DNA from 2 places in the Bradyrhizobium sp. ORS 86 genome. Region 2 is predicted to be linked to the other one. Evidence: riboswitches for the same ligand, from Rfam matches in the RefSeq annotation. Region 2 holds a riboswitch; the other holds the start of a gene.

Region 1 (4,169 bases), 1.2 Mb from region 2:
GGCCGTAGAAGGCGAGGTGCTTGATCGGCTCGTATACGAGGCCGGCGCGCCAGCTCGTGCCCGACAGGCTGACGTCAAAGCTGTTCGACGGCACCCGGTAGTCGGTGCGATCGACCTCGGGGCGGTCGTACCTGACACCGGTGACGAACGACAGTTGGTCGGTCAGCGAAAGCCGGTCCTCGGCAAACAGCGCGTATTGGTTGACGATTGCATTGAAGCCCGGTGCGGTTGGAGACGTCGTCGCGATGAATGACCCGGGATCAAAGACGTAAGGATCGACCGACGATGCGCCGGCGTAGGGCGAATTGTTGATGTGGGTGAAGTCGATCCGATTGACGTCGAACCCGACCACGAACTGGTTCGCAAGACCGAAGATATGACCGCTGAGGGTCGTATCCATCCGGTTGCCGAACTGCTTCTGGTCGTGGAAGATCTCGATATAGCTGGAGCGATCGATCTGCTGGGTCGCCGGATTCCAGGTGTAGTTCTCGACGTCGCGCCAATGCCGCTCGCTGGTCAGATAATAGAGCGTATTGTTGACCTTGATTCCGTCGGCGACATCCCATTCGGTCTTGAATTGGGTCCAGTTGTCCCGATAGCGAATCGTGCTGTCCGATGCGTTGTAGTTCTTGAAGCGCAGCGCATCGAGGATTCCGCCGTTGACGACAGGCGTGCCGAAATAGCGCGACGGGCTGCGGTCGCCATAGTCTTCGGAAAGCGTGAAGGCGAGATTGTCGGACGCCTGCACCCGCACTGCCGCGGAGACCACCACATTCGATGTCTTGTCGCGATCGACCCAGCCATCCGACACGTTGCCGGTGGCATTCACGCGGTACGACACATTGGGATTGATCGGCCCGGCGCTGTCGAGCGCGAGCCGTCGCGTCATGTTGCTATCAAGCGAGACCTCGGCGTCGTTGTAAGGCGTGGCGAGCGGCTTTTTCGAGATCACGTTGATGACGCCGCCGATCGCGCCTTCGCCGTACAAGACCGAGGCCGGGCCGCGCAGTACCTCGATGCGCTGCGTCGACCAGGTGTCGTATGGGAAGGTCAGGGTTCCAGAGCCGACATAGAAGCGCGTGCCGTCATACAGCGTCATCACCGAGTTGCTGCCGGCGAAGCCACGGGTACTGAACGACAGGCCGCCATTACCAGGAGCGGGCGTTGCGACGACCCCGGCCGCGTCCTGGGTGACGGCGTCGATCACATTGTGCTGACCGCGTTCAGCGATGGTCCCCGACGAGATGACCTCGACGCTGGCCGGCGTTTGCAGCGGCGTCAGGTTGAGGCGGCTGCCGGTTCCTTCCGGCTTGGTGGCATTGAGCGTCGGTGATGTCGGTGCGGACGACCCGGCGGGCTGCGCCGCGCTCTGGGCTGCCAGGTTTGTCGCCGGCCTCGCCTGCGACCGAATAGCGGCAGCCGCGTTGTTGCGCGCGGGACGCTTCGGCTTTGCGGCCTCGGGAGGCGAGACCTGGATCGGATCCAGCCTGGTGGATGGAGCAGCTTGCGCCAAGGCGTCGGCCGGCAGCAGCAGCGATGACAATGAGCAAGCGAGACCAAGGCGCCGTCCAAGCGCGATGGAGCAAGATGAGAACATGAAAGAACTCGCGGTTAACGTGGCACGTCACCGCGAACGCGGACACCGCACGCCGAAAAGCAATGCGCCGATCCCCATCAGGACGCCCCCGCCCGATGTGCTCGCGTGTGACCACGACTGACGGCAGGTCTCCTGGCTCACGGGTTATCGCCTGTCGACGCCTTCCCGGGCTGCCTGGCCCAGTGGCACGTTGACGAAAGGCTCGCCGTTTACAGTTGCGGGGACAGCTACGGCCTTGGGCCGACGCCCGCACCGCATTCCCTTTTGATCTCCCGAAGGAGAACCGTCGCCATCAACATAGTTTTATCTGGAAACAATTGTCAACGATTCGCCCGCGAGCACTGCAAACCAGAGTATTCCCATAGTGGCTTTCGCGACGAACCGCCAAAGTGCGGCACGCGAACCATCAGCGTCGCACCGTGAACTCGTCCGAACTTCGTCGCGATTCCCATCTGGCCTGCTCGAGCTCCGGGCGGTCACACTCGGTCTCGGGGTAGCCGATGCAGAGATAGCCGATGAACTTCCAACTCTCGGGTACGTCGAGAACACCGTGAACGCGGATCGGATCGAGGATCGACACCCAGCCGAGCCCAATGCCCTCTGCACGTGCGGCAAGCCACATCGAGCAGATCGCGGCGACGACGGAATATTCTGTGGTTTCGGGCATCGTCGCGCGCCCCAGGCCCGCACCGATGCTGCTCGTCTTGTCCGCGAACACGGCCAGATGGCCCGGCGCCTCCTCGAGCCCCGAAAGCTTGAGGGCGGCATACTTCGCCGCGCGCTCACCCGAATAGGACTGCAGGGCATCGGCATTGCAAGCCTTGAAGTCCTCGATCACCGCGCTGCGCCTCGCCGTGTCCTCGACGATAACGAACCGCCACGGTTGGCTCAGCCCGACCGACGGCGACAGGCAGGCCGTCTCGATCAGCCGCTCCAAGGCGCCATCCGGCAGCGGATCGCGTCGAAAGCGCCGCACGTCGCGGCGCCACACGAACAATTCGTGCAGTTGCCGGCGAAACGTATCGTCGAATGAGACCATCAGACTCATCATCCAATCTTTATTTAACCTTCATCGGCAGGCCTGCCACCACAAATTCCACCTCGTTTGCCACGCCGGCAATGGTCTGGTTCATGAGGCCGGCGGCGTCACGAAACGCGCGCGCCAGCGCATTGTCGGGCACGATGCCGAGGCCGACTTCGTTGGTCACCATGATCACCGGGCTGTGCTGCCGAGGCAGCGCCTCGGCAAGATACGCAACGTCCTGCGACCAGTCGCGCTCGGCATGAAGCAGGTTTGACAGCCACAGCGTGAGGCAGTCGACCAGCCTTGCTCCGCCACCGTCGGTCTCGGCCAAGGCCGCGACGAGATCGAGCGGCACCTCCCGTTCGATCCAGTCGCGGCCTCGCCGCGCGCGGTGGCGCGCGATGCGCTCCACCATCTCCGCATCGAGCGCTTCGGCCGTCGCAATATATATGGGCTGTCCCGGAAACGAGAGCGCGCGAGATTCGGCGCGCCGGCTCTTTCCCGATCGGGCTCCGCCCGTTATCAGAATGACGGCCATCGTGATCTCCTGTCGCGCCAGCACTAATCACCAAACGCTGCGAAAGACAAAGCCGAAATCGATCGCGGGAGGGCTTGCGCTCGCGCGGGGTCTTGCGCATCAGGAGAGATCGAGGCGGGAGACGTGCGTGAGCTTTGCGGGAGCGATGGTGGTGGCAATGGCGGTCGATGCCCTGATCGGCTGGCCGGATTGGCTGTTCGCGCGCGTCGGCCATCCCGTGACCTGGCTTGGCCGGCTGATCACCGCCGTCGATAGCGGCTGGAACCGGACGTCTGCTTCGCCTGCGCTGCGTCGCGCAGCCGGCATCGCAGCGGCAACTCTGGTGATTGCGCTGGCAGCATCGCTCGCCTGGGCTGTTCAGATCGTGCTCCCCGCAAGCTGGATTCGCGTTGTGCTGGTCGGAATTCTGGCATGGCCGCTGGTTGCCTTGCGTTCACTCCATGACCATGTCGCCGCGGTCGCAAATCCGCTGGAGGCCGGCGATATCACGGGCGCACGCGCGGCGGTTTCGCGCATTGTCGGGCGCGATCCCGCCACGCTCGATGATGCCGGCACTGCCCGCGCGACCATCGAGAGCCTGGCCGAGAATGCGTCCGACGGCATCGTCGCGCCGGTGTTCTGGGGCGCACTGTTCGGACTGCCCGGCATTGTCGGCTACAAGGCGATCAACACGCTGGATTCCATGATCGGCCACCGCACCGCGCGGCACGAGGCGTTTGGCTGGGCCTCCGCCCGCATCGACGACCTTGCCAATCTGATCCCGGCGCGCCTCACCGGCCTGCTGTTCGTACTGCTTGCGTCGCATCGGGCGCAGGCGTGGTCATGCATGCTGCGGGACGCGAGCCGCCATCGCTCGCCGAACGCAGGCTGGCCGGAAGCCGCGATGGCCGGCGCGCTCGGCGTGCGGCTGAGCGGTCCGCGCATCTACCACGGCAGCGTTGCGAAGGAGCCTTGGTTGAACGAGGCAGCGCACGATCCCGTCGCCGCCGATATCCGCCGGGGACTGACAC
Region 2 (4,169 bases):
ACGTCGATCTGATGGCGCGGATCGAGCGACGCGGTCGGCTCGTCGGCCAGGATCACGGGCGCCTCCACCGCGAGCACACGGGCCAGCGCAACGCGGCTGCGCTCACCGCCGGAGAGCTCGGTGACGCGGCGGTCGCCGAACGCAGTGACATCGACCGCCTGCATCGCCCGCAGCACCGCCGCCATATCGTCGGGCGACAGCCGGGCGGGATCGGTCGCGCCGTGCGGATAACGGCCGAGCGCGACGATGTCGCGGGCCGGCAGCGGCCAGTGCACCATGTGCCCCTGCGGCAGATAGGCAAACCGCCTGGAGCGTTCGCGCAACGACAGCGACGACAGCGCATCGCCGCCGATCCTGATGTCGCCGCGGGAAGGGATCAGCCCGGCCAGCGCACGAAGCAGCGTGGTCTTGCCGGCGCCGTTCGGACCAACCAGCGCCACCAGATGCCCAGACGACAACGACAGCGAGATATCGTGCAGCACATGGCGGCTGCCCAGCGAAGCGTTGAGATGGGTTGCGGACAGCAGGGTCATGCCACGCCTCCACCGAGCACGCGGCGTTCGCGCATGATCAGATAGAGGAAGAACGGCACGCCGATGATCGAGGTCAGCACGCCGACCTTGATGTCGGAAGTCGACGGGATGATGCGCACCGCGATATCGGCCGCCAGCAGCAGCGCCGAGCCCGCGAGCGCGCTCGGCACCAGGAGCCGCGCCGGGTCGTGGCCGATCACCGGCCGCATCAGATGCGGCGCGACCAGGCCGATGAAACCGATGGTCCCTGTCACCGCGACCGCGCCGCCGACGCCGAGCGCGACGCCCGAGATGACGAACAGCCGCAACCGCGCGACATCGACCCCGAGGCTCTGCGCGGCCTCCTCGCCCAGCGTCAGCGCGCGGAAGCTGCTTGCCTGGCTGAGCAGGATGACGGCGCCGGCCACGATGAAGGGCAATGCAATCATGACATGCTGGAAGCTGCGGTCCTCCAGCGAGCCGAGCAGCCAGAACGCGATCTCCAGCGCCACGAACGGATTGCTCGACAGATTCATCACCAGCGCCGTCGCGGCGCCTGCGAAGCTGGAGATCGCGAGCCCCGACAGGATCAGGATCAACAGCCCGGCATTGCGGCCGGCGATCGCAAGCAGGGCGAACACCGAGCCGAACGCCGCGATGATCGCAGCAATCGGCAGCGCGAACGAGCGCACGTCGGCCAACCCGAGCGCAATCACCAGCACCGCGCCGAAGGCGGCCGCCTGCGGCGCGCCGAACAGCGACGGCGAGGCCAGCGGATTGCGCAGCAGCCCCTGCAGCGCCGCGCCGGACAATCCCAGAATGCCGCCGATCGCAAACGCCAGGATGGTTCGCGGCAGGCGGATCTCGCGCACGATCACCTGCGCCACATCGCTGCCGCCGCCGAACAGCGCCGCGATCACGGTGAGTGGTGACAACCGCACCGGCCCGATGCCGAGCGAGATCAGCATGAGCAAGACCACGAGCGCCGTGAGCGCTACGGTCGCGCCCAGACGGCGCCGCGCTGCGACCTCGGCCGCCAAGGCAAAATCCTGCACACTCATCGGATCATGCTCTTACAGCGATCGCCGTGGCAGACAAGCGACACTCGATGAAAACCATAGCCGTCCGGCTGCTGCCCTGGTTCCGCCGGGATTGACTTTGGCCGCCGACCGAACCCTAGTGACCATGACGGTTCTTTCATGGGATGAAAAGGGAATGCGGTACGGGGAAACTGCCCCAAGGCCGCGGCTGCCCCCGCAACTGTAGGCGGTGAATCCTTCGTCACAGGCCACTGGGAATCTCGGTCCTGGGAAGGCGACGAAGGGTAACGACCCGCGAGCCAGGAGACCTGCCGTCAGCCGTGGTCACACGCGACGATGCCGGTCGGGGAGTACAGGCATTGGCTTCACCTGACGTGCCGTCGTGCAAGGGGTGAGACCGGGTTCGCGGTGACGTGCCACTGACGTTGCCCAGGTCTCGCCGATGTTGCCCTTCCCTTCAACGCGACTGCGCCGCGCGCTCTTGCTCGCCTCGACAATATCAGCGCCGGCGCTCAGCGCCACAGCCGCACTGGCGCAGCAGGCGCCGGCCGCGGACGTGCTTCCCCCGATCGAGGTCACCAAGCCCGGCGACCAGAACGTGACGCGCGCCAGGCCGACCAACTCTGATACGACCCAGACGCCGCACCGCCCGGCCCCGGGCAATGCGCCGACCGACAACACGGGAAGCGGAAGCGGATCGAACGCTCCGCCAACGGGCACGGGATCCGGGACCGCCAGTGTCGGGTCCGCGGGCATCGTCGGCGCATCGTCGACCGTGATCACGGCCGACGACATCGCCCATTCGCCGGTGCAGACACTGCCCGAGATCCTCGCGCAGGTGCCGGGCGTGCAGTTGCAATCGCTCTATGGCGGCCCGAACGGCGCCAAGACCTCGGTCGACCTGCGCGGCTTCGGCGCCTTCGCCTCCGACAATACATTGTTCCTGCTGAACGGCCGCCGTCTCAACGACATCGACAAGGCCGGGTTCGATCTCACCACGATCCCGATCGATTCGATCGAGCGCATCGAGATCACGCGAGGCAACAGCGGCGCCGTGCTCTATGGCGACAACGCAGTCGGCGGCGTCGTCAATATCGTCACCAAGACCGCCGTCGGCGGGCCGCCGGTCTCCATCAAGGCTGAAACCGGCTTCGGCTCGTTCAACCAGCGCATGGCCGCGGTCTCGGCCGCGGTGAATTCCGGTCCGTGGTCGACATCGTTCTACGGCAATGGCATCAAGTCCGACGGGTATCGCGTCAACAATGCGCTCGACCAGCGCAACGGTATCGGCAACATCAGCTACACCACGCCGGACCTCACCGCGTTCCTGACCGTCACCGGCAGCGACCAGAAGCTCGGCCTTCCCGGCGGCCGGATCGTGGATCCGTCGATCGGCGTCAATGAGCTGCTGACCGACCGCAGGGGCGCCGCCACGCCCTACGACTACGCCAATCAGCAGACCGCCAGCGTTACCACCGGCTTCACCAAGACCCTGTTGAACGGCGTCGACCTGATCGTCGACGGCGGCTGGCGGCAGCGGGACACGCAGAGCGGCTTCTTCGGCACGGTGCCGACTCCGAGCTTTGCCTCGACCTACAATGACGCCGCGCTGCAAACGTGGTCGATCACGCCACGCCTCAGCATCAAGAACGCGGTGCTCGGGCTGCCGTCCACGATCCTGACCGGCATCGACTATTATGATTCGACGTTCCGGGAAGCGCGCAGCCAATTCCAAGGATACGCGCCGATCCACACCTACGACATCTCGCAGCGGACGCTTGCCGGCTACTGGCAGCATATCATCGGCCTGTTGCCGACGACTGATTTCTCCTATGGCGCGCGCGTGCAGAGCACCGCCGTGAATGCAGCAGACCGTTACGATCCCACGGCGCCGGGCACGTTCCCCGGCTCTGACATCCAGGCTTCTCCGCTCAACAGCAATGAAACGCAATATGCGCTACATGCCGGCGTCGAGCATCGCTTCACCGACGTCTTCTCGGTATTTGGACGCGCTGCGCGCGCGTTCCGCACGCCCGATGTCGACGAACGCGTCGCCTCGGGCCCGTCGTTCGACCCGGTGACGTTCGCGCCGATCCCGCAGAACTTCCAGCTCAAGACCCAGACCTCGCAAGACGTCGAGAGCGGCGTCCGCGTCAGGACCAACCGCTTCCAGGTGCAGACCAGCGTCTACCTGATGGATCTCGACAACGAGATCCACTTCAACCCGGTGCTGTTCTACAACGTCAACCTCGATCCGACCCGCCGCTACGGCAGCGAGACCAACGCCTCGCTGCGCGTCAGCGACACCGTGACGCTGCGCGGCGGCATGGCCTACACCCGCGCCGTCTTCCGCGAAGGCATGTGGGCCGGCAACGACGTGCCGCTGGTCTCCCGCTATACCGGCAATGTCGGCGTCACCTGGAACATCTGGCAGAACTACCTCGTGTTCGACGCTACGTTGCGCGCCTGGAGCTCGCGCATCATGGACAACGACCAGGCCAACGCCCAGAGCCGTATTCCCGGCAATGCGACCGCCGACATCAAGCTCAGCGGACAATACGACCGCTTCTTCTGGTCGGTCAGCGTGAACAACCTGTTCAACGCGCTTTACTACGAC

What was found. Region 2 has a riboswitch for cobalamin ahead of P6U25_RS02910 (TonB-dependent receptor). Riboswitches for the same ligand answer to the same signal wherever they lie in the genome.
Region 1: another riboswitch for cobalamin. It lies ahead of P6U25_RS33220 (TonB-dependent receptor); the one in region 2 lies ahead of P6U25_RS02910 (TonB-dependent receptor).

The regions. Positions count from the first base shown of each region.
Region 1 is NZ_CP120699.1:7,182,585-7,186,753, forward strand. Features, by position in the region: gene P6U25_RS33220 (TonB-dependent receptor) at 1-1,597, opposite strand, end outside; cobalamin riboswitch at 1,702-1,900, opposite strand; gene bluB (5,6-dimethylbenzimidazole synthase) at 2,004-2,636, opposite strand; gene cobU (bifunctional adenosylcobinamide kinase/adenosylcobinamide-phosphate guanylyltransferase) at 2,656-3,159, opposite strand; gene cbiB (adenosylcobinamide-phosphate synthase CbiB) at 3,287-4,169, shown strand, end outside.
Region 2 is NZ_CP120699.1:646,987-651,155, reverse strand. Features, by position in the region: gene P6U25_RS02920 (ABC transporter ATP-binding protein) at 1-533, opposite strand, end outside; gene P6U25_RS02915 (FecCD family ABC transporter permease) at 530-1,573, opposite strand; cobalamin riboswitch at 1,685-1,883, shown strand; gene P6U25_RS02910 (TonB-dependent receptor) at 1,995-4,169, shown strand, end outside.